DNA from 4 places in the Bradyrhizobium sp. SZCCHNR1043 genome. Region 1 is predicted to be linked to each of the others. Evidence: predicted binding sites of a transcription regulator. Region 1 holds the regulator's gene; each other region holds the start of a gene.
What was found. Region 1 encodes PhoB, which activates phosphate uptake and scavenging genes when phosphate is short. Its sites were predicted from a motif close to TGTCATNNANCTGTCAT; they were not measured.

Region 1 (7,565 bases):
GCGCGGCCCGAGGATGATCAATTGGAACAATCGTCATACTCGGACTATAGCAAGAGCTAGGCCAGTTCGGTAAAGGCCCCGCTGCAGGCGAAAGCTGCAGGAAAACCTGGGTGGCGCTTCCCGGACCGCCCTCTCGCTTGGCAACCCGCTATCCAGTCACGCACAGATCATGACCAGCGGCGGGACCTCGTCTCTCTCGCTCCTTCCCTCACCGCGCCGAGGCACTCTGCGCCGCGATCTCGCGGCGCACGACCGCCTCGAACTGGCTCGCGGGGGCGGCGAACATCAGCCGGGTCTCCTCGTGGAACGCCGAGAAGATGCCGACCACGGCCGGCTCCCCGCCGACCTCGGCCAGGATCGGCGAGCCCGAATAGCCGAAATTGGCCAGGCAATGCACTGTCAACAGCCGGGCATCCCCGGTCATGCCGGCGCTGCAATTGCGCTGGCCGGTCGGCGAATAGCGCCGCTCCTGGCCATAGCCGATCTCGGAGATGGTTCCGGCCGTGGTCGCAGCCGCGAGCTCCTCGCGGGTCAGCGCCTTGACCGCCACCGGCTTCGACGGCAGCGCATCCTTCAGCACGATCAGCGCCCAATCGGCGGGCGAGCGGTCGAGCGACCATCTGTCGTGCCGGGTCGGGACGAAATCGGGCGCCACGATCAGCTTGTCGGCGACCGACGATGCCGCCGGCGTGCCACGGTTCATGCCGGCCAGGAAGCGGACATTGCCGGGGCTGACCTGCGCCACGCCGTTGAAGACGCAATGCGCGGCGGTGAGCACGACGCGCGGCGCCACCAGGGTGCCGGTGCACCAGCCGCCGCTCGAGTATTGCGCGACGGTGACGACGCCGATCGACGACGCCGGCCAGGAGGTGGGATCGACGACCTCGCCGATGTGGCGATCGAGCCCGAGCAATTGCTCCGGACGCGGAGTGGCAATGCCCGCATCCGCCGATTCCGGTTTCGGCTGCCAGGACGCAATGGCGCTCTGGGCCTGGACGCGCTGCGGCTCGGTCAACCTGACCCGCTGCACGTCGCGGCCGGCCGATCGCACGCCACTACGGCCCGCCATCACCAGCCAGGCATAGCCCTGCACGACGTCCTGTTTCACACCGCGGCCGTCGAGCAGCATCAGGCCGAGCATGTATTGCGACTGGGCGAAGCCCTGCGCCGCGGCGCGGCTGAACCAGCGACTGGCTTCGCCGTAGTTGGAGGCAACACCCTCGCCATTGACGTAGGCGATGCCGAGATAATGTTGCGCGACGGCGAGCCCCTGATCGGCGGCCTTGCGGTACCAGGCCAGCGCCTCGCTCGGATTACGCGGCACGCCCCAGCCGAACGCCTGCATGAAGCCGACGTCGAACTGCGCCCGCGCATCGCCCTTGGCGGCCAGCGGCAGCAGCCGTCGCATCGCCGCCGCATGCTGCCCGTTGCCTGCCGCCGCGACCGCGTCCTCGAGCTCGGCGGCCGGGGCGCCCGCCAAGCTGCCGAGCAGCATGACAAGAGATATGATGATGGTCTTGATCAAGGGCGTCCGCTGGGACCGAAACATCGTGACGGGCCACGAAGCAGACACGATCAAGACGGCGGCGGCGTGGCGGAAAGCGGACCGCGATCTCCTCAATCGGGCCCGCTCGCGCCTCACACCTTCTTCATCCTCACGCCCATCGCCCTTACACCTGCTCGCTCTTGGCGAAGCGATCATCGAGCGCATAACCGGCGCCGCGCACGGTGCGGATCGGGTCCTGCTCGCGGCCGGGATTGAGCAGCTTGCGCAGGCGGCCGATATGGACGTCGACGGTGCGCTCGTCGATGTAGATGTCGCGGCCCCAAACGCTGTCGAGCAGCTGTTCGCGGCTGAACACGCGGCCGGGGTGCTCGAGGAAGAATTCGAGCAGGCGGTATTCGGTCGGGCCGAGATCGATCGGCCGCCCCGAGCGCGCCACGCGGCGTTTCTCGCGGTCGAGCTCGATGTCGCCATAGGACAGCACGGTCGCCAGCCGCTCCGGGCTCGCCCGCCGCAGCAGGCCTTTCACGCGCGCCAGGAGCTCCGGCACCGAGAACGGCTTGACGATGTAGTCGTCGGCGCCGGTGGCGAGTCCGCGCACGCGCTCGCTCTCCTCGCCGCGCGCCGTCAGCATGATGATCGGCAATTGCCGGGTCTCGGTCCGCGCGCGCAGGCGGCGGCACAGCTCGATGCCGGAGAGGCCCGGCAGCATCCAGTCGAGCACGACGAGATCCGGAACGCGCTCCTTCAGCCGCGTGTCGGCCTCGTCGCCGCGCGCCACGGTCTCGACCTCGTAGCCTTCGGCCTCGAGGTTGTAGCGCAGCAGCGTCGTCAGCGCCTCCTCGTCCTCCACCACCAGAATTCGGGCGCCCATGTCTGAACCGTCTCTCTTAGTTACCGGGAATCGTCGTCGCGAAGCTCGTCATGTCGCCCTTCGGGCGCTTGTCCATGATCTGCTGGCCTTCGATCATATAGAATACAGTCTCGGCGATGTTGGTCGCGTGATCGCCGATGCGCTCGATGTTCTTGGCGCAGAACATCAGGTGGATGCAGAACGAGATGTTGCGCGGATCCTCCATCATGTAGGTCAGGAGCTCGCGGAACAGCGAGGTGCAGATGGCGTCGACTTCCTCGTCGCCCTTCCACACCGTCATCGCCGCCGGCAGGTCATGCGCGGCATAGGCGTCCAGCACCGTCTTGACCTGCGACTGCACCAGATCGGTCATGTGCTCGAGGCCGCGGATCAGCTTCAGCGGATGGAAGTCGCTCTCCAGCGCCGCGACGCGCTTGCCGATGTTCTTGGCGAGGTCGCCGATGCGCTCCAGATCGGTCGCCACGCGCATCGCGCCGACGATCTCGCGCAGGTCGACCGCCATCGGCTGGCGACGGGCGATCGTGAGCACGGCGCGCTCCTCGATGATGCGCTGCAGCTTGTCGACCTCGGCGTCGGTGGCGACCACCTTCTGGCCGAGCGCGATGTCGCGCCGCACCAGCGCATCGACGGAATCGACGATCAGCCGCTCCGCGAGGCCGCCCATCTCCGATACCAGACGGGTCAGGTCCTGCAGATCGCTGTCGAACGCCTTGGCGGTATGTTCACTGGCCATGATGATCTCCTGAAGGCAATGTCGTCGGCGTCAGCCGAACCGGCCGGTGATGTAATCCTGGGTCCGCCGATCACTCGGCGAAGTGAAGATCTTGCTGGTGTCGTCGAACTCGATCAGCTCGCCGAGATACATGAAGGCGGTCTTGTCGGAGACGCGCGCCGCCTGCTGCATGTTATGCGTCACGATGGCGATCGTATAGTTTTCGGCCAGCTCCTGGATCAGCTCCTCGACCTTGGCGGTCGAGATCGGATCGAGCGCCGAGCACGGCTCGTCGAACAAGATCACCTCCGGCCGGACCGCCACGGTGCGCGCGATGCACAGCCGCTGCTGCTGGCCGCCGGACAGCGACAGGCCCGAGGCGTTGAGCTTGTCCTTGACCTCGTTCCACAACGCGCCGCCGCGCAGCGCCTTCTCGACCCGGTCGTCCATCTCCGACTTCGAGATCTTCTCATAGAGGCGGATGCCGAAGGCGATGTTTTCGTAGATCGTCATCGGGAACGGCGTCGGCTTCTGGAACACCATGCCGACCCGGGCGCGCAGCAGATTCAGATCGAGCTTGGGATCGAGGATGTTGGTGTTGTCGAGCATCAGCTGCCCGGTCGCCCGCTGGCCCGGATAGAGATCGTACATCCGGTTGAAGATGCGCAGCAGCGTGGACTTGCCGCAGCCGGACGGGCCGATGAACGCGGTGACGCGGTTGGTGCCCAGCGACAGGTTGATGTTCTTCAGCGCGTGATGGTCGCCGTAGTAGAAGTTGAGGTTGCGCGCGGTCACCTTGGCCGGCGCATCCGGAAGCGCCTTGCCGTGAAGAGCGTGATTGGGCTGACTGACGGAGACGGACAGTTCGGTCATTTGGTGTTCCTCTCGGCGCCAAGAATGCGTGCACCGATGTTCAGGGCGAGCACGGCCAGAGTGATGAGAAGGGCTCCGCTCCAGGCCAGTTGCTTCCAGTAGGCATAAGGGCTCTGGACGAAATTGTTGATGGTGACGGGCAGGTTCGCCATCGTCCTGGAAAGGTTGAGGCTCCAGAACTGGTTCGACAGCGCGGTGAACAGCAGAGGCGCGGTCTCGCCGGCGACGCGGGCGGTGGCAAGCAGCACGCCGGTGATGAGGCCCGAGCGCGCCGCCCGATAGGCGATGCGGCGGATCACCAGCGAGCGCGGCAGGCCGAGCGCAGACGCCGCCTCGCGCAGCGGGTTGGGCACGAGCAGCAGCATGTCCTCGGTGGTGCGCAGCACCACCGGGATCACGATGACCGCCAATGCAAGGGAACCCGCGAGTGCCGAGAAGCCGCCCATCGGCACCACGACCGCACCATAGATGAACAGGCCGATGATGATCGAGGGCGCCGACAGCAGGATGTCGTTGATGAAGCGGATCACCGAGGTCAGGCGGTCGTTGCGGCCGTATTCGGCGAGATAGGTGCCGGCGAACAGGCCGAGCGGCGCGCCGATGCCGACGCCGATGATCGTCATGATCAAGGAGCCGACGATGGCGTTGCGCAGGCCGCCTTCGCTGGAGCCGGGTGGCGGCGTGTCGGCGGCAAAAACCTGCAGGCTGAGGCCGGCGAGTCCGTTATAGAACAGCGTGAACAGGATCAGCGCCAGCCAGGTGACGCCGAACATCGCGGCGGCGACGCAGAGGCCGCGGATCACGATGTCCCTGCGGCGCCGGCGCGCATAGATCGGATTGACCGGCGCATCGAGTGTAAGCGTATCAGCGCTGGACATGGCTTATTTTCCCGCCTTGGCTTCGAGCCGCATGAGCATCAGCCGCGCGCTCGCCAGCACGAAGAAGGTGAGCACGAACAGCAGCAGGCCGAGCAGGATCAGGCTCGACTGGTGCAGCCCGTCGCTCTCCTGGAATTCGGAGGCGATGGCGGCCGAGATCGTGGTGCCCGGCGCGAAGATCGAGGATGAGATCCGGAACGAGTTGCCGATGATGAAGGTCACCGCCATCGTTTCGCCGAGCGCACGGCCCAGCGCCAGCATGACGCCGCCGATGACGCCGACGCGGGTGTAGGGAATGACGACGCTGCGCACGACCTCCCAGGTGGTGCAGCCGACCCCGTAAGCGGCTTCCTTCAGCACCGGCGGGACGGTCTTGAACACGTCGACCGAGATCGAGGTGATGAACGGCAACACCATGATCGCCAGGATCAGCGAGGCGTTGAACAGGCTGAGATAGGACGGCGGACCGGCGAAGATGTCCTGCAGCACGGGGATGCCGGCGCAGAGATTGATCATGAACGGCTGGAACGTATAGGCCAGGAACGGCCCCAGCACGAAGAAGCCCCACATGCCGTAGATGATCGACGGAATGCCGGCGAGCAGCTCGATGGCAAGTCCGATCGGACGGCGCAGCCATTGCGGGCACAGCTCGGTGAGGAAGATCGCAATGCCCAGACCGACCGGAATGGCGATCAGCATCGCAATGAAGGACGTGACCAAGGTGCCGTAGATAGGGCCGAGCGCACCGAGCACCGGCGGATCGGCCGACGGCGCCCAGCGCCGCGTCCACAGGAATTCGAAGCCATATTCTCTCATGGCCGGCCATGCGCCGACGATGAGCGACAGGATGATGCCGCCCAGGATCAACAGGACGGAGATCGCGGACAGCCGCGTGATCCAATAGAAGGTCACGTCGCCGAGCTTGAAGGCGTTGAGCGCGCGTGCCCGGTCATAGGGTCCGGCAGCGGCCGCGATATCGCTGACTTCGGTCTGAACCGCCATCTCTGCCAATTCTGCCCCCTGTTCCTTGGACACGCCGCAACCCCGGTAGCGTCCCTCCCCCGGAGGCCGGGAGAGGGGATTTTCGATACGTCCAGCTCAGCTCTTGATGTCGGCCGACCAGGTCTTCTCGATCAGCTTCACGACGCTGTCGGGCATCGGGATGTAGTCGAGCTCCTCAGCCATCTTGCCGCCCTTCTCGAACGACCACTTGAAGAACTTGATGGCTTCGCCGGACGCCGCCTTGTCGGCCGGCTCCTTGTGCATCAGGATAAAGGTCGCCGCCGTCATCGGCCAGGACTTGTCGCCGGGCTGGTTGGCGAGGATCACGTAGTAGCCGGGAGCCTTGGCCCAGTCGGCATTCGCGGCCGCGGCCTGGAAGGCCTCGACGGTCGGCTGCACGGTCTTGCCGGCCTTGTTCATCATGCCGGTGTAGGTGAGCTTGTTCTGCTTGGCATAGGCGTACTCGACATAGCCGATCGAGTTCTTGGTCTGGCCGATGTTGCCGGACACACCCTCGTTGCCCTTGGCGCCGACACCGACCGGCCACTCGACGGCGGTGTTGAAGCCGATCTTGCTCTTCCAGTCGGCGCTCACCTCGGAGAGGTAGTAGGTGAAGTTGAAGGTCGTGCCCGAGCCGTCGGAGCGGCGGACCACGGCGATCGCATCGGACGGCAGCTTGACGCTGGGGTTGAGCTTCTTGATCGCGGCGTCATCCCACTTGGTGATCTTGCCGAGATAGATGTTGGCGAGCGTCTCGCCGTCCAGCACCATCTCGCCCGGCTTCACGCCCTCGAGGTTGACGACCGGCACGATGCCGCCCATCACCATCGGCCACTGCACCAGGCCGTCCTTCTCGAGCTGCTCGGCCTTGAGCGGCGCGTCGGTGGCGCCGAAGGTCACGGTCTTGGCCTGGATCTGCTTGATGCCGCCGCCAGAACCGATCGACTGGTAGTTCAGACCGTTGCCGGTCTCCTTCTTGTAGGCGTCCGCCCACTTGGAATAGATCGGGAACGGGAACGTCGCGCCCGCACCGGTAATGTCGGCAGCGAAGGCCGACGTCGATGCGGCGACCAAGCCGGCAGCGACGATAGCTTTGACGAAATTCATAGCTGGTCTCCATGCTTGGGAAGCGAAGCGCCATCTGCGCCCGATTGCGCTTCCCCGGCCGCTTTACGGGGCCTCAGTGTGGCTTTTATAAAGGTTCGATGACAGTCGGATGACAGTCACAAGCCGTTGATAAGTATTGATCTTTCGATCCAAATCCGAATTTCTACGGGCCAACCGACATATTGCGGCGGGCTGCGGCACCTCGCGTCCGTGCGAGCGTCGCTCCCCCCCCCCCGGGGACAGACCATCACCGCCGTCATCGCCCGCGCGGGCGGGCGAACCAGCATACCACCGGCGGCCATGATCCGCCGAGACGCCGCGGCGTACTGGATGCCCGTCTGCGCCCTGGGGTTATGGGTCCCGGATCGGCGCGCTGTGCGCGCTTGTCCGGGACGACACCGGGGATTGGGTTGGCGACATGAGCAGCCATGGAGATGAGCGCGTGCGTTCCCGCGGCCTACGAGGCCCGAGGTGTGGGTTCGTCGTGTCCCTCCTGATCATGAGAGGGCGCGAGGAAGGCCGGACCTCGGCTGAGGCCCGTGGCCCGCCTGCTCAAAAGAATGCAGGCGGCAGGTACCACAGGTACAGCCGGACAGACCCGGCCTTCCCCGCGCG
Region 2 (7,565 bases), on a different contig from region 1:
GCGCCTGGGTCGCCACCGCCTGCTTGATCGAGCGGTCGACGACGAATTCGAGCTCGTCGAGCCGCGTCATGGTGTGGTGCTCCATGGCCAGTGCATCGAGCACTGGCCGCATGGTTCGGCACACCAGCGACTGGCCGACATTGAACTCGCCCAGCGTGCCGCGCTCGGACACGATCATGATCAGCGGGATTTGGCAGGGCACGATCAGCGAGGCCAGCACGTTGGCGAGCGTGGCGAAGCCCGAGGTCTGCATCAACAGCGCGCCGCGTCGGCCGCCCATCCAGGCCCCAGTGAGAATGCCGACCGCTTCCTCCTCGCGCGCCGTCGCAAAGGTCGTGAAGAACGGATCGTCGTGCAGGTTCTGGATCAGTGGCGTCAGCACCCGGTCGGGAACGTAGGGGATGAGGTCGACGGCGTTGTGCTTGAACGTCTGCAGCACGATCTCGTGCCAATTCGGCACAGCGGTTGCTGATCGCGCCGCATCGGCATCGGCGGCCATTGCTGTTCCTCCGGTCGTTCCTGATGGGGGCCCGGCGCACGGGGCTTGGCGCTGAGCTTGACGGCACCGGAACGATTGTCAACATGCCGGCCCGGCCGGTCAGGCATCCACCTTTCAAGTCCGAAATCAAGAACCAAGAAACCAGGAGGTCGGCTGTTCATGGTCACGAATTCCAAGCGCGTCTTCTACGTCAAATACCTGGCCCACCCGATCTTCAGCGAGCTGCTCGCCGCGCGCCCCGACGTCCGGCTCGACCGGCTGGAGAACGAGAGCTCCGAGGCCGAGACGGCGGCGATCCTCGCGGCGGCTCACGCCTACCAGATCGGGGCGGCCCGCGACGAGCTCGCGCCGCGCTTCCACGTCGATGCAGACCTGCTGCGCCGCGCCCCAAACCTCCTCGTCGTGTCCAGCAACGGGGCCGGATACGACCCGGTCGACGTCGACGCCTGCACCGAGGCCGGGGTCCTCGTCGTGAACCAGTCCGGCGGCAACGCCCATTCGGTGGCGGAGCACACGCTCGGCATGATGCTGACCCTGTCGAAGCGCATCATCCAGTCCGACCGCCGGCTGCGCCGGGAGCGCGACGTCAACCGCAACGATTTGATCGGCAACGAGGTGCAGGGACGGACGATCGGCATCGTCGGGCTTGGCAATGTCGGCCGCCGGGTTGCCGAGCTGTGCCGCGGCATCCTCGGCATGACGGTGCTGGCCTATGACCCATATCTGTCGTCCGATGAGATCGCCGCACGCGGCGCGGAGAAGGTGGAACTCGATGACCTGATGCGGCGCTCAGATTTCGTCTCGATCAACTGCCCGCTGACGAAGGAAAGCCGCGGCATGATCGGTGCCCGCGAGTTCGCGCTGATGCAGCCTAGCGCCTATTTCGTCACCACCGCCCGCGGCTTCATCCATGACGAGGAGGCGCTGTTCGCCGCGCTCAGCGAAAAGCGCCTCGCCGGCGCCGGGCTCGACGTCTGGGCCAAGGAACCGCCGCCGCCGGACCATCCGCTGCTGCAGCTCGACAACGTGCTGGCGAGCCCGCACACCGCCGGCGTGACGCGGGAGGCGCGGCAGAACATGGGCCGGATCGCGGCCGAGCAACTGCTCGCCGCGCTCGACGGCGGCCGGCCGCCGCGCCTGATCAATCCCGAGGCCTGGCCGCGCTACAGCGCTCGTTTCCGCGAGGCGTTCGGAGTGACGCCCTCGTAGCCAGGAGAGAAGTGATTGCGGGGAGAAGATTTCATGCGTCGCAAGCTGCGACGCAGCAATAAATCTTCTCTCCAGGGCGGCTTCGGCGAAGCGGACATTGCTATTTTCGGAGCCGTCTCGACAGCCCGGTGGTGGCTGATCATTTTTCCAGGGGCGCCATGAGCTTAGGCCACGTTTTTCGCTCGGCGCGGAAGGGAAATTGGTCCGATGCGCCGGTTGAACGCCATCCTGAAGTCGACCCACGGCCGCGTCCGTCGCGCCGTCTCGGAGTTCGTCGCGATCGCCGCCGCGAGCCTGCCTTCGGTGGGCGCCTGAGCGCCGGTTCCACCGCTGCGTCAAATATTTGCATCGGCCGCTTGATATCGGTGAACAGCGGGAGGAGAAGCGCGGTAACATCACCTTCGAGCACTGCGTGAGAGGCAGGAGGTTGCATGTCGCGCTATGTCATCCATTTCATGAAGGACGTGCTGGGCGAGAATGGCCGCCAGTGCGAGATATGCCAGAGCACGTTGGAGGTTGAGGCCGACAGCGAAGGCGAAGCCGCAGAAATCGCAAAGTCCAGATTCTGTAAACAGCAGGAGGTGCGCGACTGGTCGCTGCATGCCGACCGCATTGAGGTGAAGGCGGCCGACTTTCCGTCCTGACCTGCGGCTCAGCGGCCCATCCCAGCCGGTGCGTCGCTGGCCCCGGGGCCAAGCGAGCGCTGCACCATCACGGTGTCGCACCAGCGGCCGAAACGGTAGGCTACTCCTGGCAGCAGCCCCACCCTGACGAACCCGAAGCGCTCATGAATGCCGAGCGAGGCGACATTATCGGCGTCGATATAGCCGATCATCTGGCGATATCCGGCCGCGGCGGAAGCATCGATCAGCGCCTGCATCAGCAGCCCGCCGACACCACGGCCGAGATGCTCATGGTGGACATAGATCGAATGCTTGACCGCGAACCGGTAGGCCGGCCGCTTCCTGAACAAGACGACATAGGCATAGCCCACGACTTCGCCGCGGAATGTCGCGACCAGATGTGGCAGCCGATGATTTCGCAGATTCTTGCGCCGCTGCTTGAGGTCGTCCGGCTCGGGCGCCCCGGAACCGGCGGCGCTGTCCTCGACCCCGCGGCGGACATGCCGCCGGTAGATCGAGAGCATGGCCTCGACATCCTCGTCGCGTGACGGCCTGACGAGGACCGGCGGCTCGGTGTCGCGAGCCGTGATCGCGCTGTCCATGGTTCGAATTACTCTGCGCAGACATAGGTATGGAGCCGGATCCGGCCGGACTCGTCGAGCTCCTTATACAGCCCCTGTATTTCGACCTCGAAACCGGGATAGGCGTTGAACGCCCGCTCGAACATCTTGAGGTAATCGATCATCGGCTGGGCGCGGTCGGATAGCCGCTCGCCCGGAACGATGGTGGCGATGCCCGGCGGATAGACCACGAAGGGGGTCGTCGCAATGCGGTCGGAGATGCGATCGATCGGCAGGTAGTCGACCTCGTTGCGCATCAGCGCACGCGCCGCCTCGCGTGGTGACATCGCGATCTCCGGCATGTGCTGCGGCTGGAACTGCTTTGCCTGCAGCGCGCTCACCTCGGCTTCGCGGTAGAAGCGGTGCATCTCGGCGCAGAGGTCGCGCAGCCGCAGCTTGCCGTAACGCGCAAAGCGCTTGCGGGTGAACTCCGGAATGGCGTCCTCCAGCAGCACGTTGTCATCGTGGAGCCGCTTGAAGGCGACCAGGCCACTGATCAGGGTTCCCGCCTTGCTCGCCTCGACCCCCGGCGTCAGCAGGAACAGCAGCGAGTTGAGATCGTTCTTCTCCGCCACGATGCGGTTCTCGCGCAGATATTGCGCGACGATCGGAGCCGGGATGCCGTGATCGGCATAGCCGCCGGTGGCGCGATCGAAGCCCGGGGTCAGCAGGGTCAGCTTGTTCGGATCGGTCATTGCGAAGCCGGGGGCGAGATCCGGAAAGCCGTGCCATGCCGCGCCCGGCGTGAGCTGCCACAGCGCGGTATCGGTCGCGAGCTGGTCGGTCGAGATCGCCTCCCAGGCCACGTCATGGCTAGCCCCGGGATTGGCCGCATCGGGGATCGACACCCGGTCCGGCACGAACGGCTCGAAGAACCAGCGCCGCGCCGGATCCTTCTCCTTCTCCTCGAATTCCCGGCGCATCGCCCTGATCTTCTTGCGCAATTCGATTCCGAGCCGGATCGTGTCGTCCCACAGCACCTCACCGGAGCGGCCCTTCATCATCTGCGCGCCGACGTCCAGCGAGGCGAACAGCGGGTAGAACGGCGAGGTCGAGGCGTGCTGCATGAAGCTTTCGTTGAAGCGGCGATGCTCGACCCGCCGCCGCTGGCCCTTGATGTGGCGGTCCTTGACGTGGATCTGCGAGGCCTGGGAGAAGCTCGCGAGCTGCTTGTGGGTCGATTGCGTGGCGATGATGCCGGGGGCGTCGGGTCCGAGGTCGCCGAGGCCCATGGCGAAGCGGCCGGCGTAGAGCGGGTGGAATTTCATGAAGCCCGCCCAGGCCTCGTCGAACATGATGTAGTCGCAGAGGTGCCCGATCCGCTTCAGGATCATCTCGGCGCTGTGGATCGTGCCGTCATAGGTGCACTGCTCGACCACCGCGACGCGGAACGGCCGCTCCTTGCGCCAGGCGTCGGGGTCCTTGACCAGCGGGTTGTCGCGGATCTGCTGTCGCAGATGCTCTTCGTCCAGCAGATCCCAGCGCATCGGGCCGATCAGGCCCCAGGGGTTGCGAACCGTTGGGACGTAGATCGGGACGCCGCCCGAAATCAGCAGCGCGCCGTGATGAGCGGCCTTGTGGTTGTTGCGATCGAACAGCACGAGGTCGCCGTCGGTGACCAGGGCCCCGAGCACGACCTTGTTGGAGGTCGAGGTACCGTTGAGGACGAAATAGGTCTTCTCGGCGCCGAAGATCTGCGCGGCTTCCTTCTGCGCGCGCAGCGCCGGCCCCTCATGGGTCAGGAGATCGCCGAGATCGAGCACGGAATTGTCGAGATCGTCGCGGAACACGGCCTCGCCGAGATGCTCGACGAAGACCCGGCCGATCGGGCTGCGGCTATAGAACACGCCGCCATTGTGCCCGGGGCAGGTCCAGAGCTGGTTGCCTTCCTCGGCATAGTCGACCAGCGCGCCGAAGAATGGCGTCTTCAGCGTCTCGGCATATTGCTTCAGCCGGCTGACCAGGTTCTTGGCGATGAAGGCTGGAGTCTCCTCCGACAGGAAGACGTATCCGTCGATGAAGTCGAGCACCTCGACCGGCAGATCCTCGAACCGCTTGCGGCGGATCAGGAGGATGATCGGGAAGTCCAGTCCGCGACGGCGCATCAGGTTGATCAGCGACGCCGTCTTGCCTTCCAGGCCCTTCTTGCCCCAATCGACGACCATGCAGCCGATCGCGGCATCCGTCTGCACGGCGATCTCGGCGTCCTCCAGCTTGCGGGCGCGCACCACCTCGAAGCCCGAGCGCTGGATCTCCTCGATGATCTGGTTGAAGCGGAGCCCCGCAAGGTCGTCGGTCTCGAACACGGGCGCGGCGAACAGGAAGGTGAAGCGGCGGAAGTATTCCATGAGAGTCTTTCGGGCTGGGTGGGCAGCCACCTGTCGTCACGTTCGATGACGCTTCGATGACAATAGGACGCCTCACGGAGCTTGTCTCGGCCGCCTCGCAGTGGCAATCGTCCCGAACCCGAGTGACGCTGAAAGGATCCGTGGTGCTTCCCGAATGGATCAGCCTTGATTGTGTGGCGCCGTCCGAGCTCCATCGGCAGGCAGCGCTGGAACGCCAGGCCCAGTTGACCAAGCCGTTTGGCGCCCTTGGGCGATTGGAGCAGGTGGCGGTCGATCTGGCCGCGCTGCAGGCGTCGGAACGTCCAGGGGCCGACCGGGTGCCGGTGGTGCTGTTCGCAGGCGACCACGGCATCGCGGCGCGGGGGGTCTCGGCCTATCCGCCCGAAGTCACGGTCCAGATGCTCCACAACTTCGCCGGCGGCGGTGCGGCGATCTCGGTGCTGTCGCGCAGCCTCGGCTGTCCGCTGGAGGTGGTCGACGTCGGCACGCTGGCGAGCGAGCCGGTGCCCGGCGTGATCGTCGACAAGCCGCGGCGCGGCACGCGCGACTTCAGCACCGAGGCGGCGCTGACGCTGGAGGAGGTCGCGTTTGCGGCCGAAGCCGGACGGCGCGCGGTGGTGCGGCAGGCCGATCACGCGCCGCAACTCGTGATCTTCGGCGAGATGGGGATCGGCAACACGACATCGGCGGCAGCGATTGCCGCCGCGCTGCTGTCATGCGCGCCCGCGGACATCGTCGGCAGCGGCACCGGGCTCGACGCCGACGGACGGGCCAGGAAGGCTGCGGTGATTGCCGATGCGTTGGGGCGACACGGGCTCACGACGGGCGCGGCCGTCCCGGACGTCCTGGCCGCCGTCGGCGGTTTCGAGATCATTGCGATGGCCGGCGCGATCGTCGCCGCCGCGCAGCGGCGCTGGCCGGTGCTGGTCGACGGCTTCATCGTCTCTGTCGCGGCGCTGGCCGCCGTCCGCCTCAATCCCTCCTGCCGTCCGTGGCTGCTGTTCTCGCATCGCTCGGCCGAGCGCGGCCACGCCATCGTGCTCGACGCGCTCGGTGCCCGTCCGCTGATCGACCTCGATCTGCGGCTTGGCGAGGCCTCGGGCGCCGCCACTGCGCTGCCGATCATTCGGTTGGCCTGCGCGCTCCACGGGGGCATGGCCACCTTTGCGGAGGCCGCCGTCTCGGGAGCCAAGTCCTGATGCGGATCGATCTGCTGCGGCACGGGACGACAGGACGGGACGGCTATCTCGACGGCCGCACCGACCCACCGCTCAGCGAGCCCGGCTGGGATCAATTCCGGCGGCAGACGCAAAGCCGGATCTGGCACAGTGTCGTGAGTTCGCCGTTGGCGCGCGCACGTGCGGCAGCGGAGGATTATGCCCGGCAGACCAACTGTGCGCTGGACATCGATGCGGATTGGAGCGAGCTCGATTTCGGACGCTGGGACGGGCGGACGCATCGCGACATCGCCGCGGAGCCCGGAGGCGAAGCCTTGCTCGACACCTTCCATGCCGATGCTGAGGTCCGGGCGCCGGACGGTGAGAGCTGGTCCGATTTGCAGGCGCGAGTGGCGCGCGCAACACATCGTATCCTTGTCCGGCCCGAGCCTGCGCCGGTTCTCGTGGTGACCCATGGCGGCGCCATGCGCGCAGCGCTCTCGCAGCTACTCGGATGGCCGCTGCGCCAGCTGTGGAGCCTGCGCATCCGGCCCGGCACGCGGATCACGCTCGAAGCGGGGCAGGGCGATGATGGTGTACCTTGGGGCGAAATCGTCGAGATCATCCAGCCATGATGCTTCGTGAATTCTGGATCGCATTGCAATTCCTGACACGGCTGCCGACACCGCGGGTCGCTGAGTTACGACCGGACGATCTGGCGCGGGCGTCGGTCTGGTTTCCGGCAGCCGGACTGGTGATTGGCGCCTGTCTGGCGCTGGTCGCCCGCCTTTTTCATGATGCCGATCCGTGGATCGTCGCGCTGACCGTGCTGGTCGCCTGGATCGGGATCACCGGCGCGCTGCATCTCGATGGGCTCGGCGACGTCGCCGACGCGTTCGGCGCCTCGCATGGCAAGCCGGAACGCTTCATCGCCGTGCTGGGCGATCCCCATGCCGGCAGCTTTGCCGTCGTCGCGATCAGCTTGCAGATCGCCGCCAAGCTGGTGCTGATCGCCGAGCTGGCGACGGGCCCGACGGCCTGGGCGCTGGTGCTGATCCCGGCCTGGGCACGCTGGGGGACTTTGATCTGCAATAAGACCCTGCTGTCGT
Region 3 (7,565 bases), on a different contig from region 1:
GGGCGGCCGCGCGCACCGCGGCCTGCCGGAGGAGGTGGGCACCGAGGTCGCCGTCTTCACCCGCGTCGGCGTCACCCGCATCATGCGCTACGCGTTCAAGCTGGCGCAGTCGCGGCCGCGCAAGTTCCTCACCGTCGTCACCAAGTCGAATGCGCAACGCCACGGCATGGTGATGTGGGACGAGATCGCCGCCGAAGTGGCGCGCGAATTCCCCGACGTGACCTGGGACAAGATGCTGGTCGACGCGATGACCGTGCGCATGACCCTGCAGCCGAAGAGCCTCGACACCATCGTGGCGACCAATTTGCATGCCGACATCCTGTCCGATCTCGCCGGCGCGCTGGCCGGCAGCCTCGGCGTGGCGCCGACCGGCAACATCGATCCGGAGCGGCGCTTCCCCTCGATGTTCGAGCCGATCCACGGCTCGGCCTTCGACATCACCGGCAAGGGCATCGCCAATCCGGTCGCGACGTTCTGGACCGGCGCGCAAATGCTCGAGCATCTCGGCGAGACGGACGCGGCCGCGCGGCTGATGGCGGCGGTGGAGAAGGTGTGTGCAGCCGGCATCCTCACGCCCGACGTGGGCGGCAAGGCGACGACCAGGGAGGTGACCGACGCCGTCATCGACGCGATCCACGGCTCCAACGTCTGAGGCGTGCTGTTCTCTTGCACAATTCTGGCGTGTTCCGTGTCGCGCTTGCAATGGACGCTGCGGGGCGTATATCAGCGCTTCCGCTGCGTCCGCGCATGCCAATCACATGCGTGTCATAGAGACGCGAGACACGGCTTAAGGAGAAAGGACCCATCATGCGTCGTCACCGTCGAGCCAAGATCGTTGCGACTGTCGGTCCCGCGAGCAATTCTCCGGAGATGCTGAAAGCGCTGTTCCTCGCCGGTGTGGACACCTTTCGTCTCAACTTCAGCCACGGCACCCAGGCCGATCACGCCAAGGTCCATGCCGCGATCCGCGCGCTCGAGAAGGAAGTGCAGCGGCCGATCGGCATCTTGATGGATCTGCAGGGTCCTAAGATTCGCGTCGGCACTCTGCGCGACAAGAAGATCCAGGTCGAAGTCGGCGAGACGATTCGATTTGTCCTCAACGGCACCGAGGGCGACAAGACATCGATTCCGTTGCCGCATCCGGAAATCTTTGCGGCGGTCTCGCCCGGTCACGATCTTCTGATCGATGACGGCCGCGTCCGCGTCCGCGTCACCGGCCTCGGCGACGACTGGATCGAGGCCAAGGTGATCGTCAGCGGCGCGATATCCAATCACAAGGGCGTCAATCTGCCGGGCACCATTCTGGAGCTGTCGCCGCTGACGGCCAAGGACCGCTCCGATCTCGCCTTCGGGCTCGAGCTCGGCGTCGACTGGGTGGCGCTGTCGTTCGTGCAGAAGCCGTCGGACGTGCTTGAGGCGAGGGGCCTCATCAACGGCCGCGCCGGCATCATGTCCAAGATCGAGAAGCCGGCGGCGCTGGAGCGGATCGACGACATCATCCAGTTGTCGGACGCGATCATGGTCGCGCGCGGCGATCTCGGCGTCGAGATTCCCAACGAGGACGTGCCGGGCAAGCAGAAGGAGCTGGTGCGTGCCTGCCGGCTCGCCGTGAAGCCGGTGATCGTCGCGACGCAGATGCTGGATTCGATGGTGGCGACGCCGACGCCGACGCGCGCCGAGGTCTCGGACGTCGCCACTGCGATCTATGACGGCGCCGACGCGGTGATGCTGTCGGCGGAGTCTGCCAGCGGCCAATACCCGCGCGAGGCGGTGGCGATGATGGACAGCATCATCAAGGCCACCGAAGGCCACAAGATGTATCGCTCGATCGTCGAGGCGACGCAGCCGGGCGAGGAGCAGACGCCGCCGCATGCGGTGGCAACCGCGGCGGCCGATCTCGCCTCGGCGATCCACGCCAGGGCGATCGTGGCCTATACGTCGAGCGGAACCTCGGCCTCGCGCGTTGCGCGCAAGCGGCCGAGCCTGCCGATTCTGGCGATCACGCCGAACGAGGACACCTCGCGGCGCATGTGCCTGCTGTGGGGCGCGCACAGCGTGCTGTCGCAGGACGTGCAGAGCTACGAGGAGATGGTCGAGCGCGCGACCTTCTTCGCCGTGCAGGAGGAGTTCGCTGAAGCCGGCGACCTGCTCGTCGTCGTCGCCGGCATCCCGTTCGCGCGGGCCGGCACCACCAACAATCTGCGCGTCGTCACCGTGCCGAGATAGGAGGCTGATTTTCCCTGTTCGCGCCGCCCGCCTGTCGCCTGATTGTCGCACCCCGCTGGTATCGCGGGGCAGTGACGAAGGACGTCGCGAGTCGTCGAACGAGCGGTGTCCGGTCGCGGTCCGGCAGGATGGGTTCTGCGGGTGCGGCGTTTCGTCATCGCGGTGTCATCAGGGACTGTTAGGTGGGCGCGCATGGGACTTGAGACTGCTGGTGAAGAAAGCCCGGCTCGGCGCTTTCGGACGTTGTTCATCTCGGACGTTCATCTCGGAGCCCGCGGCTCGCAGGCCAATCTCCTCGTCGATTTCCTGCGCCACCATGATGCAGATACGATCTATCTGGTCGGCGACATCATCGACGGCTGGGCGCTCAAATCGAGCTGGCATTGGCCGCAGTCGCATAACGACCTGGTGCAGAAGATGCTGCGCAAGGCGCGCAAGGGCGCCAAGATCGTCTATGTCCCCGGCAATCACGACGAGTTCCTGCGCGGTTATTACGGCACGCATTTCGGCGGCATCGATGTCGTCGAGAACATCGTCCACACCGGCGCTGACGGCAAACGCTATCTGGTGATCCACGGCGACATCTTTGATCTGGTCGTGCAGAACGCGCGCTGGCTCGCCCATCTCGGCGACAAGGCCTATGACTTCGCGATCCAGATGAACCGTCTGGTCAACTTCTTCCGTCGCATGTTCGGCGTTCCCTATTGGTCGCTGTCGCAATGGGCCAAGCAGAAGGTCAAGAACGCGGTGAACTACATCGGCGCGTTCGAGACGGCGCTGGCCTCCGAGGCGCGAAGGCATGGCGCTGACGGCGTGATCTGCGGCCACATCCATTGCGCTGTCATCCGCGATCAGGACGACATTCGCTACATGAATTGCGGCGACTGGGTCGAGAGCTGCACGGCGCTGGTCGAGCACGAGGACGGCCGCTTCGAGATCCTCACCTGGACCGATCCGCTGCGGCAGCGCGCGCCGGTTCCCCAACTGGCCGCCCGCGCCGCCTGACACCGGCTCCCTTGCCTCTCGGCAATCGGGCGCGGTAAAATAGGGGTATGACAGCTCATTCCCCAATCCTGCCCGTGACCGCCGCCGACATCGATGCGGCGGCACGCGTCCTCGCGCCCGTGGCCGTGCGGACTCCGCTGCTGCCGGCTCCCGTGCTGAGCGAGCAGTTCAAGGCGAACGTCTTCGTGAAGCCGGAGGTGCTGCAGCGGACCGGCTCGTTCAAGTTCCGCGGCGCCTACAACAAACTGGCGTCGATCCCGCAGGCAGCGCGCGGCAACGGCGTTGTCGCATTCTCCTCCGGCAATCATGCGCAGGGCGTCGCCCATGCCGCCACATTGCTGGGCATGGACGCCACGATCGTGATGCCCTCGGATGCGCCGGCGGCCAAGCGCGAGCGCACCAAGGCGTTCGGCGCCGAGGTCGTGCTCTATGATCGCGATCGCGAGGACCGCGAAGCGATCGCGCGCGACATCGCTGCAAGGCGCGGCTCTACGGTGGTGCCGCCCTATGACGATCCCCACGTCATCGCAGGGCAGGGCACCGTCGGCCGCGAGATCGCCGAGGACCTCGCGACGCTCCGCCTGTCGCCGGATCTGGTGATCGTCCCGGCTTCGGGCGGTGGACTGCTTGCCGGCGTCTCGACCGCGGTCAAGGCGCGCTTTCCCAGCACCCAGATGGTCGTGGCTGAGCCCAAGGGCTTTGATGACCATGCGCGCTCGCTGCGGGCCGGCCACCGCGAGGCCCACGATGCGAAGGGGCGCACCATCTGCGACGCGCTGATGGCGGCGATTCCGGGCGAGATCACCTTCGCGATCAACAGCCAACTGCTATCGGCTGCGGTCGAGGCCTCGGATGAGGAGGTGGGGCGCGCGGTCGGCTTTGCCTTCCGGGAGCTGAAGCTCGTCGTCGAGCCCGGTGGTTCGGTCGGGCTTGCGGCATTGCTGGCCGGCCGGCTGGATGTGGCGGGCAAGACGGTGGTGATCGTTTTGTCCGGCGGCAATGTCGATGCTGAGCTCTACGCCAGGCTGATCGCCTGACGATCAAGCCTCAGTGAAAGCTGAGGCCGCCTTTTGCAGATCCCCCACCGCCGATCCGCAGTCCGGACTGCGCGACGTGCGGCGTGCCCCGCGTCGGGCCGCCCTGCATCCCTCCTTGGCCACGCGCCATCGACGGATGCAACGCGTTGATGTTCGGCTTGAACGGTCCGGAATTGCCGGGGAAGGGACGCCGGACCTCGCGGGTGTCGAATGGCCGCCCAGGACTGCGCTTCACTGGATCGCGCTGGATCTTCGCGGCGACGGGCGGATTTGCCGGCGGCATGATCCTGTCGCGCAACCTGGTCTGAGCGATAGGCTTGGGATCGACGACCTTGTTGGGACCCGCGTTGTTGATGGCATTGCCTTTCGTGACCACCGTTGGCGGCATCGGTCCGCGCGGCGGCACGGTGGTGACCGGCAGCTTCGGTTGCAGGCCTGGATGGCTCTGGATCTGGGCGCCAGGATTGAACGGCCGCGCGATCGGTGCCAGTTGCGGTGGCATGATGAGACGGCTCGGTTGCAGCACGGGGATGGGCCGAGGCTGTCCCTGCAGCCGCAGCGCGACCGGCGCATATGGGCTGTCGGCATAGGCTTCTCGGAAGCTCTGATAGGCGGCCGGCGAATTCGCCAGCACGGCCTGGTGCCACGCCGCGGCCTGCACGAGGCCGGCGAGCAGTGCGCGGATGCGGTCGGCGAGCGGATCGCGCGGGTACATCGCGATGAACTCGCGATAATACTGCGGACGATTCTCCGACAGCACGTAGTCATAGGCCTGCCGCACGGAACGGCTCGGAAGGTCGGCGGCCATCTGCACCACGGGCGCGTTCTCCGGCGCGCGCGCGGCGGCAACCAGGGATTCGCCGAAGAAGGTGAAATCACTGGTCAACGACGAGCTCTCCCACGGCGTCTGTCGACCATCGGTGCTCTGGTTCACCTGCAGGCGAATGCGCTTGAACAATTGCTCGATCGGCAGGTTCGGCTGCCGCGCCAGGTTCAGGAACGCCTGCGCGTACGGGCTGTGCTCGCCACGCCCGTCGAGCGCCTCCTCGCCAGGCGAGGTCGAATATCCGAGGATGGAGCCGTTCGGTGCGTCGACGATGGCAAGTCCGCGTCCGGCATCGTTGATGGCAGGGAATGGATTGTTGCGGCAGGCGTCCAGCACGACGATCCGCATGCGGCTCGGGATGGCGTCGAGCGTTGCCATCAGGTCCACCAGACGGATCGTCCCCGTCGCCAGGTCGGAGGGCGCTGAGATACGGGCATCAATCGGGATCAGATAGTTCTCGCCCGCGAGCTGAACCCCGTGGCCGGCGTAGTAGACCATTGCCACGGTGTTCGGGCCGTTTGCTGCCACCCGGCTCGAAAAATCCTGGACGACCTTGAGCATCTCGTTCTGCGTCAGGTCGGTCGCCGTGATCACCTCGAAGCCGGCCGAGTTCAACAGCTTGGCGACAGCATGGGCGTCGTTGTCCGGGTTCTCCAGCGGTGGCGCGTTCTGATAGCTCGCATTGCCGATCACGAGTGCGACGCGTGGCTCGGCTCCTTGAGGGATCGCTGCGGGGGTGTTGCTCTCCTTTGCAGGTGAGGGAGCTGCCAGCGCGCGCGGTGGCGTGTGAAGGTTGTCGATCTCACTGCCGGCGGCGAACGCCGAGTCCGGGCCGACCCAGGCCATCAGGCCCAGCAGCGCGGACATGAGCAGGGATTTCCAGGCGGATGTTACAGCGCGAAATTTCGGAACGGACACGGCGTTCTCCTCGAGCATGCGCCAAGCGAATGGCTTGAGGATCAGGCTACGCAGATCACGCAGCAGCGTACGTGATCCGCGTCACCTATCAACGCGTCACCTTTCGGTGCTCAGTGATCGAGGTTCGATAGGAGGTGGCCGAGACGCTCTCGCCCTACGAGAAGAATGCGATCTTCTCAGGCTGGGTCATGCGACGGATCGGCGCCAGCAAGTCATTGGCGGGCGCCTGTGGCCGCTGCAGAAGGCCGTTCGACAGGAGCGTCGATCCCAGCGACGGCTCGTAGGCAGGCCTGGGCATCGCGGATGCGCTGGTGCTGTGAGCCGCGGCGGCGGTCGGGCGGACCTGCTGGCTCGGCGCAACATCGGCCTGCGGGGCCGCCGCGGGAGATTGAGCTGCGACTGCAGCCGCCACGGCGGCCAGGGTCTCGATAGTGATCGCCTCCGGAAGCGGTGCCGATACGGGCACGCTGGGGACTGGCGCCGGGGCTGGAGGCGAGGCCATGCGCGGGGCCGCCGCGGGCGGGGCCGGCATCGGCGGGGCATACATTGGCGGGGCAGACATCGTGGGCGCAGCGGGAGCCGACGCCGCCGTGGCAACCGAGGCTTCTGCCGTGGTCAGCGCGAGATCCGGCTCCGACGGCGCCGGCTCGCTGAAGCTCGCGACGATGTCGTCGTCGACCGAGGTTGGCTCCTCAATGTCGAAGCCAAGCGTCCTGGCCCGGCTGAACTCCTCGTCGTCGATCGGATCGGGAGCACCCATCTCCGCCGCGACCAATTCCAGGATGGCTTCGTCGTGGGCTTCTGCGGCGACGGCGTCATCCAGGGCCGCCGCGGCGTGCTGCTCGATTTCGAGAAGGGTTTCGTCCACCGACGGCTCGGTCGCAGCTGCGGGGGGCTGCACCAGCGCCGCAGCGTCGGTGTCAACCATCCTGGCTTCAACCGCTGCAGCCGCCATGATCACAGTGTCAGCGCCGGAGGATGTCTCGACCGATTCGATCGCGGCCACTGCGGCAACGAGCGGAATGGTCATCTCGGGCCCGGCTTGGGCCGCCTCCGTCTGTTCCGGCACGGGCAACGGCCCCGAAGCCACCTGCGGCTCAGCCGAGACCGTCGCCTCCGCAGCCGGACCCGATGCGACATCAGGTACTGGCGGGGCGGCGGACTCGGTCGCCGGCTTGATCTCGTCAGCCGCGGGCGGAACGCTTGCTTCCGCCGCGTCGAGCTCCTTCAGCCGCGTCTTGATGATCTCGAAGGCCGCAAGCAGCGCGACCTTGGGGTCGGCACTCGCAAGCTGGTCGCACGCGGCCTCGATCGATGTGACCTGTGAATCGATCAGGTCGCAGATCCGGGAATCGGCGCCGATCTCGCGCCAGCGCCAGGAAATTTCCTTGATGATTCGGATGCCCTTGCGCACCGGCGCCAGGTTCTGCTCAAGGGCCATGCTGTCGACCGCAGAGGCTGCGGCGAGTGCAGCGTCTTCGACCGAGGCGCGGATCGCGGCCAGCGCTTCGGGCAGCGCCTTGCTGTCGGCCTGCTCGAACTCCTGCTGCTGC
Region 4 (7,565 bases), on a different contig from region 1:
CTCGATCTCGCCGACGTCGTGCCGTCGATGGCTGGTCCGAAGCGTCCCGAGGGCCGCATCGCCCTGCCGGCGGTGGCCGAGGGCTTCGCCACCGCGCTGGCCGGCGAGTACAAGAAGAGCGATGCCGCGCAGCGCTTCCCCGTTGAGGGCAAGGACTTCGACATCGGCCATGGCGATGTCGTCATCGCCGCCATCACCTCCTGCACCAACACCTCGAACCCGAGCGTGCTGATCGGCGCCGGCCTCTTGGCCCGCAACGCCGCCGCCAAGGGCCTCAAGGCCAAGCCGTGGGTGAAGACCTCGCTCGCCCCGGGCAGCCAGGTGGTCGCCGAGTATCTGGCTAACTCCGGCCTGCAGAAGGACCTCGACAAGGTCGGCTTCAACCTGGTCGGTTTCGGCTGCACCACCTGCATCGGCAATTCAGGTCCGCTGCCGGAGGAGATCTCGAAGTCGATCAACGACAACGGCGTCGTCGCGGCGGCCGTGCTGTCCGGCAACCGCAACTTCGAAGGCCGCGTCTCGCCGGACGTGCAGGCCAACTACCTGGCCTCGCCGCCGCTGGTCGTCGCCTACGCGCTCGCCGGCACCGTGACCAAGGATCTTTCGGTCGAGCCGATCGGCATCGGCAAGGACAAGAAGCCAGTCTACCTGAAAGACATCTGGCCGACGACCAAGGAGGTCAACGACTTCGTCAAGAAATTCGTCAAGGCGTCGATCTTCAAGAAGCGCTACGCCGACGTGTTCAAGGGCGACACCAACTGGCGCAAGATCAAGACGGTCGAGAGCGAGACCTATCGCTGGAACATGTCGTCGACCTACGTGCAGAACCCGCCGTATTTCGACGGCATGAAGAAGGAGCCCGAGCCGATCAAGGACATCGTCGAGGCCCGCGTGCTGGCGCTGTTCGGCGACAAGATCACGACCGACCACATCTCGCCGGCCGGTTCGATCAAGCTGACCTCGCCCGCCGGTAAATTCCTCAGCGAGCACCAGGTCCGCCCGGCCGACTTCAACCAGTACGGCACGCGCCGCGGCAATCACGAGATCATGATGCGCGGCACCTTCGCCAACATCCGCATCAAGAACTTCATGCTCAAAGGTGCCGACGGCAACATTCCGGAAGGCGGCCTGACCAAGCACTGGCCCGACGGCGAGCAGATGTCGATCTACGACGCCGCGATGAAGTACCAGGAAGAGGGCGTGCCGCTGGTGGTGTTCGCCGGCGCCGAATACGGCAACGGCTCGTCGCGCGACTGGGCTGCGAAAGGTACCCGGCTGCTCGGCGTCCGCGCCGTGATCTGCCAGAGCTTCGAGCGCATCCATCGTTCGAACCTGGTCGGCATGGGTGTGCTCCCGCTCACCTTCCAGGAAGGCACGTCCTGGTCCTCGCTCGGCCTGAAGGGCGACGAGAAGGTCACCATCAAGGGCCTGCAGGGCGACCTGAAGCCGCGTCAAACCCTGACCGCCGAGATCGTGTCGGCCGACGGGGCGGCGCAGCAGGTGCCGCTGCTCTGCCGGATCGATACGCTGGACGAGCTGGACTACTATCGCAACGGCGGCATCCTGCACTACGTGCTGCGCAAGCTTGCTGCTTAACCAAAGCGCGACGCGACAGTTTGGCTCACTCTGAAGTGAGTAGCGGGTGATGAAGGAGGCGGCCTATGACAAAGGCCGCCTCCTTTTCGTTTGCAATCTATTAACTACGAGGGCGGCTTCGCAGATCATTGACGCGGCAGGGCGCAGCGGACCATGTTCCAGACAGGACAGTGACGATGAGTGGACAGATGTCGTGGTGGTCGCGCGCGGCGCTGAGTGTCTGTGCGGTCATCGCTTTCGTCCGGCCGGCCGCGTCCGATCCGCGTGCGGTGATCGAACTCTTCACGTCCCAGGGCTGTTCATCCTGCCCGCCGGCCGACAAGATCCTCGGCGAGCTCGCCAGAGATCCCTCGGTCATCGCGCTGTCCCTGCCGATCGACTACTGGGACTACCTGGGCTGGAAGGACACGCTGGCCGACTCCCGCTTCACGGCCCGGCAGCGGGCCTATTCCAGGGCGCGTGGCGATCGCGAAGTCTATACGCCGCAGGCGGTGGTCAACGGCTCCGTGCATGTGATCGGCAGCGACCGCGAGGCGATCGAAGGCGCCATCGAGGAGACTGTCCAGGGTGGCAGGGTGATGTCGGTGCCGGTGAGGCTGTCGGTCGACGGCCAGGACCTCACTGTCTCCGTGGCCGCGGCCAACGACCAGATGCCGCGCAAGCACGGCGAGGTCTGGGTCTGCTCGATCTCGCGGGTGGTCCCGATCTCGGTCGGCCGCGGCGAGAACAGCGGCCGTGATCTGACCTATTACAATGTCGTTCGCGGTCTTCAGAAGCTGGGTGACTGGAATGGTTCGCCGGTCAGATGGAGCGTGCCGCTGGAGAAGATCGCCCGCGAGGGCGTCGATGGCACCGTCGTCTATGTGCAGGACGGCAGTCGCGACCGCCCCGGTGCGATGCTCGGGGCCGCCTTTTCCGAGTTGCCATTGGTCGGACGGGCTTCAGCAACGGCGCGTGCTCCCGAGCGCTGATCTTCCATCGTCCTGATCTTCGTTTCCGTTGACCTGCGGTAGGCGCGTCACGTCCATGGGACGGAGGCGCGCCACAACATGTTCCGTGCAGCTCACGCCAAAAAAGCAAAAGGACCAACTTGCGTTGGCCCTTTGCCTTACTTGTGAATGGACCCGATCCTGACGACCCCGGGGGGCTGGGGGCTGAGGAATCCGGAACCGAAAGGACCGGGCCAACGCACACGAATCTTATGCCTAAGGTCGGGGGCGGTCGGTGGGCGGAAAGACGGCGCGATTATGATTCTGCTAACGATCCCGTGACGCTTGCGTGTTCGCGGAGTTCGCGCGGTTGGCACGCGCGGCCGAACTTCAACAATGAAAACGGCCCCTTGCGGCTTCCGGCGGATGGCGCGATCATGTCACACAGATGACAGGAGGACGCTCATGAACCTCACTCCGGAGGATGCCGACCCCAGCGAGAACCGCGCGGCGGCGCGCAACGCGGCCGCAGCGCCCAACCGGGTGACGTTCGATCGCCTCGAGCTGAATCGTATCCTCAACCTCTACGGCCGCATGGTCGCCGACGGTGAGTGGCGCGACTATTCGATCGACTTCCTGCGTGACCGGGCCGTCTTCTCCGTGTTTCGCCGGGCGTCCGAGGTGCCGATCTACCGCATCGAGAAGGACCCGCGGCTGGCGCGTAAGCAGGGCATGTACAGCGTGGTCTCGGCCACCGGCCTGATCCTGCGCCGCGGTCATGAGCTCGAGCGCGTGCTGCTGGTGATCGCGCCGAAGCCGGCGCTGGTCTGATCCCACGCGCTCCGGCTGATCCTGACATTCCGACTGGCGTTGCTTACGCCGGGACGTCGCTGCTCCCGGCCCCGAGCGGGCGCTGCATCATCACAGTATCGAGCCAGCGGCCGAATTTCAGGCCGACGCTCGGGTGGGTGCCGATCATCTGGAAGCCGCAGGCGGTATGCAGCCGGACCGAGCCGGCATTGGCGGAGTCGCCGATGACGGCGATCATCTGGCGAAAGCCTCCCTCCTCACAGGCGTCGATCAGCCGCCGCATCAGTCGCATTCCGATGCCACGACGCTGGCTGGCGGGGGCGAGATAGATCGAGTTCTCCACCGTGAAGCGATAGGCCGGGCGAGGCCGGTAAGGCCCCGCATAGGCATAGCCAACCACCTCTCCGTCCAGCAGGGCGGCGAAATAGGGAAAGCCGTCGTCGGTGAGCGCCCGGAAGCGGCGCGTCATTTCCGTCAGATCCGGAGGGTCGAGCTCGAAGGTGGCCGTGCCCTCGCGGACGGCCTGGCCGTAGATGGCGGTGATGGTGGGAAGGTCGGCCTCCCGGGTGGGCCGGATCTCAATGTCGGACATGGTGGAAACATACCAAAGCGGACGCGGCGATCAATCCGGCCTCGCGGCATGGCTGCCGTCGCGCCCGCGCCGCGGTCGCAATTGGCTTGCGCAAACGAAAAGCCCCGGCGGTGAGGCCGGGGCTTCGAAGGTCGCTCGTGTGAGCCGCTGGCTCAGTCGCGCTGTCCGAGCAGCTGCAGCAGCAGCGTGAACAGGTTGATGAAGTTCAGGTACAGCGACAGGGCGCCGGTGATCGCTGCGCGCTCGGCAATGTCGCCGCCCGCGGAAGCGTAGCCGTAGATGTACTCGTTCTTCAGACGCTGCGTGTCCCAGGCGGTCAGGCCGGCGAACACGAACACGCCGATCACCGAGACGATGAACTGCAGCATCGAGCTCGCCAGGAACAGGTTCACGAGGCTCGCCAGCACGATGCCGACCAGGCCCATGAACAGGAACGAGCCCATGCCGGTCATGTCGCGCTTGGTCGTATAGCCGTACAGGCTGAGCGCGCCGAACGTCGCCGCGGTGATGAAGAACACCCGCACGATCGAGGTGTGAGTGTACACCAGGAAGATCGACGACAGCGAGATGCCCATCAAGGCCGAGAACACCCAGAACAGGATCTGCGCGGTCGACGGCGCCAGGCGGTTGATGCCGGCCGAGATCGCGAACACCATGACCAGTGGGGCCAGGATGAACAGCCACTTCAGCGGGCTCACGAACATCGCGTAGCCGAACTGCGTCAGGTACGCGTTGCCGAACTTGAATACGCCGGCAGCCGGATCGCCGGTCACCGACGCCATGTAGACGCCCAGCGCCGCGAGGCCGGTGATGGCCAAGCCGATGCTCATGTAATTGTAGATGCGCAGCATGTAGGCGCGCAGACCGGCGTCGACGGTCGCGGCATCGGCGCGCCCGGCCACCCGGCCAAAGGGTGAAGCATAATTGCGGTCTAGGTCCGACATGGTCGATTCCCGTTGGTTGCCCGGCAGTCCGGTCCTGGCAGGACCTTTAGCCGGTTCTCGAAAAACCCTATCTCATACCCACTGCCACAGATATTAAATTTGCGTCATCGGCAAAATCGCCATCTTTTGGCAGGTCTCTGAGCCCATTCCCTAGATGGGAAACTAGCATATCCGCCGCAAGCGTCCACGCGCGGCTGAATGTCGCTCCGCGCGCGTCCCAGCCGTATAAATCGCGTTAACCGTGCGGCATGAGCGCGCAAGCCGCTAGAGATTCCGAAGGACCGTCGCCGGCTTCTGGTTGAGCGCAAGGAGGGTGCCGGCCAGACCGAGGCCGACCGTCACGATCAGCGCGGTCAGGACGACCAGCGCGGCGCTGCCCGCCTGCCAGGCGAAGCTCAAGGTCATCAGCCGGGTCACGATCAGCCACGCGGCGACCGACCCCGCGACGACGCCGAAGGCGGCGGTGGCGAAGCCGATCATCAGATATTCCAGTGCGTAGGCGCCGAGCAACCGCAGCCTGGTGGCGCCCAGCGTCTTCAGGATCACGGCATCGTAGACCCGGTGGCGGTGGCCGGCGGCCAGCGCGCCGCCCAGCACCAGGATGGCCGAGATCAGCGTCACCGCGCTGGCGCCGCGGATGGCGAGCGCAAGGTTGGAGACGACCGAGCCGACCGTCTCCATCACCTCGCGGACCCGCACGCTGGTCACCATCGGGAAGGCGTCGGCCACCTTGCGGATGACGCGCGCATCCTCGACGGCATCGGAGCGCGCCTCGGTCAGGGTGGCGACATGGGTGTGGGGCGCGCCCTTGAAGGCATTCGGGGAGAACACCAGCACGAAATTGATGCCGAGCCCCTGCCAGTCGATGGTGCGCATGTTGCCGATCCGCGCCGTGATGTCGCGTCCGAGCACGTTGACCACGATGTCGTCGCCAAGCTTGAGGCCGAGACCGTCGGCGATCCGCTTCTCGATCGAAACCAGCGGCGGGCCGCCGTAGTTCTCGCCCCACCACGCGCCCTCGACGACCTTGGATCCCTTGGGAATCTCGGCGGTATAGGTCAGGCCGCGGTCGCTCTGCAGCACCCATTCGGTGTCCGTCGTCGCCTTGAGGTCCTCGGCGCGCACGCCGCGGGCGGAGACGATGCGCCCGCGCAGCATCGGCACGTCTTCGACTGCCGATTGAGGGGCGAGGTCCCTGAGGAAGCCGCGGAAGCGGTCGGCCTCGCCCGAGGGGACGTCGATGAAGAAAAACGACGGCGCCTGCTCCGGCAGCTGTGCCAGGAACTGGCGTCGCAGATTGCCGTCGATCTGGGTGATGGTGACCAGCACGGCGAGCCCCAGCCCGAGCGACAGCACTACGGACGGTGTCAGCGCGCCTGGGCGATAGATATTGCTGACCGCCAGCCGCAGCATCGGGAAGCGGCTGCGCGGCAGGGCGCGCGCAATCGCCATCACCGCGGCGGCAATGCCGCGCAACAGCACGAACACCAGCGCGGCGGCGACGACGAACACCGCGGCGATGCGCTTGTCGTAGGACAGGCCGATCACCACCGCGATCAGCAGCGCGACGGTGCCCGCGATCAGCACCAGATAGCTCCAGCGCGGCCGGTGCCATTCGGCGATGACCGCCTCGCGGAACAACGCCGCCACCGGCACGTCACGCACGCGCCCGAGCGGCCACAGACCGAACGCGAGCGCGGTGAGCAGGCCATAGACGAAGGACAGCGCCAGCTCGTCCGGATGAATAGCCGGGATCACGGGCAGCGGCAGGATGTTGCCGAACAGTCCGACGATGGCAAACGGCAGGGCCGCGCCGGTGCAGAGTCCGATGATCGAACCGATCGTGGCGAGCACCATCACCTGCACGAGGTAGATGCCGAACACGTCGCGGCTGGTGGCGCCGAGCGCCTTGAACGCCGCGATCACCTCGGTGCGGCGGTCGACATGGCTCTTGACCGCATTGGCGACGCCGACGCCGCCGACCAGCAGGGCGGCGAGACCGACCAGGGTCAGGAACTGGGTGAAGCGGCCGATGGTCCGCTCGAGTTGCGGCGAGGCGTTGCTGCGGCTGCGGATCTCCCATCCGGCCGACGGCAGTGTCAGGCGGGTATCGGCGATGAAGGACGCCGCGGCGTGATCGTCCTTGGCATTGTCGGGCAGCCTGACCCGGTAGGTCCAGCGCACGAGACTGCCCGGCTGCAGCAGCGGCGTCGCCCGCAGACCCGCCTCGCTGATCAGGAAGCGCGGCCCGAGGCCGATGCCGCCGGACAATTTGTCGGGCTCGGCCTGCAGCACGCTGCGAATCTGGAAGCGGACCGTGTCGATCGTGACGATGTCGTCGACCTTCAGGTCGAGCCGGGCCAGCAGCGCCGGATCGGCTGCAGCTCCGTAGACGCCGTCGCGCTCGGCCAGGATGTCGGCCATCGGCAGATCGGGCTGGAGCTCGGCCTTGCCGAGCAGCGGATAGGCGTCGTCGACGGCCTTCAGCTCGACCAGGGCCAGCTTGGCGTCGCTGGAGCGCACCATCGCGCGCAGGGTTGCCGCCAGCGACAGCTGTCCACGCGAGCGCAGGAAGTCGATCTCCTCCGGCTTGGCCTCGCGCTGAAACAGCGAAAAGGCAACGTCGCCGCCGAGCAGCGTGCGTCCTTCGCGAGCCAGGCCGTCATTGAGGCTCGCCGCCACCGAGCCGACGCC

Region 2: the regulator PhoB is predicted to act here: its motif matches at 5,345-5,361, upstream of QX039_RS26525 (Orn/Lys/Arg decarboxylase N-terminal domain-containing protein).
Region 3: the regulator PhoB is predicted to act here: its motif matches at 2,379-2,395, upstream of QX039_RS02830 (UDP-2,3-diacylglucosamine diphosphatase).
Region 4: the regulator PhoB is predicted to act here: its motif matches at 2,963-2,979, upstream of QX039_RS17320 (DUF2794 domain-containing protein).

Annotation. Positions count from the first base shown of each region.
Region 1 covers NZ_JAUEYN010000006.1:245,988-253,552, reverse strand. Annotated here, with positions in the region: gene QX039_RS12815 (HoxN/HupN/NixA family nickel/cobalt transporter) at 1-37, opposite strand, end outside; gene QX039_RS12810 (trypsin-like serine protease) at 209-1,525, opposite strand; gene phoB (phosphate regulon transcriptional regulator PhoB) at 1,671-2,378, opposite strand; gene phoU (phosphate signaling complex protein PhoU) at 2,395-3,111, opposite strand; gene pstB (phosphate ABC transporter ATP-binding protein PstB) at 3,142-3,963, opposite strand; gene pstA (phosphate ABC transporter permease PstA) at 3,960-4,841, opposite strand; gene pstC (phosphate ABC transporter permease subunit PstC) at 4,845-5,843, opposite strand; gene pstS (phosphate ABC transporter substrate-binding protein PstS) at 5,940-6,950, opposite strand.
Region 2 covers NZ_JAUEYN010000016.1:47,651-55,215, reverse strand. Annotated here, with positions in the region: gene QX039_RS26550 (thiamine pyrophosphate-binding protein) at 1-499, opposite strand, end outside; gene QX039_RS26545 (hydroxyacid dehydrogenase) at 659-1,708, shown strand; gene QX039_RS26540 (hypothetical protein) at 1,742-1,870, shown strand; gene QX039_RS26535 (hypothetical protein) at 2,140-2,352, shown strand; gene QX039_RS26530 (GNAT family N-acetyltransferase) at 2,361-2,933, opposite strand; gene QX039_RS26525 (Orn/Lys/Arg decarboxylase N-terminal domain-containing protein) at 2,942-5,299, opposite strand; gene cobT (nicotinate-nucleotide--dimethylbenzimidazole phosphoribosyltransferase) at 5,443-6,498, shown strand; gene QX039_RS26515 (histidine phosphatase family protein) at 6,498-7,091, shown strand; gene QX039_RS26510 (adenosylcobinamide-GDP ribazoletransferase) at 7,088-7,565, shown strand, end outside.
Region 3 covers NZ_JAUEYN010000002.1:37,656-45,220, reverse strand. Annotated here, with positions in the region: gene QX039_RS02840 (tartrate dehydrogenase) at 1-652, shown strand, start outside; gene pyk (pyruvate kinase) at 808-2,226, shown strand; gene QX039_RS02830 (UDP-2,3-diacylglucosamine diphosphatase) at 2,419-3,231, shown strand; gene QX039_RS02825 (threonine/serine dehydratase) at 3,279-4,268, shown strand; gene QX039_RS02820 (caspase family protein) at 4,279-6,012, opposite strand; gene QX039_RS02815 (hypothetical protein) at 6,167-7,565, opposite strand, start outside.
Region 4 covers NZ_JAUEYN010000009.1:169,267-176,831, reverse strand. Annotated here, with positions in the region: gene acnA (aconitate hydratase AcnA) at 1-1,596, shown strand, start outside; gene QX039_RS17325 (DUF1223 domain-containing protein) at 1,785-2,567, shown strand; gene QX039_RS17320 (DUF2794 domain-containing protein) at 2,991-3,356, shown strand; gene QX039_RS17315 (GNAT family N-acetyltransferase) at 3,400-3,927, opposite strand; gene QX039_RS17310 (Bax inhibitor-1/YccA family protein) at 4,080-4,871, opposite strand; gene QX039_RS17305 (ABC transporter permease) at 5,136-7,565, opposite strand, start outside.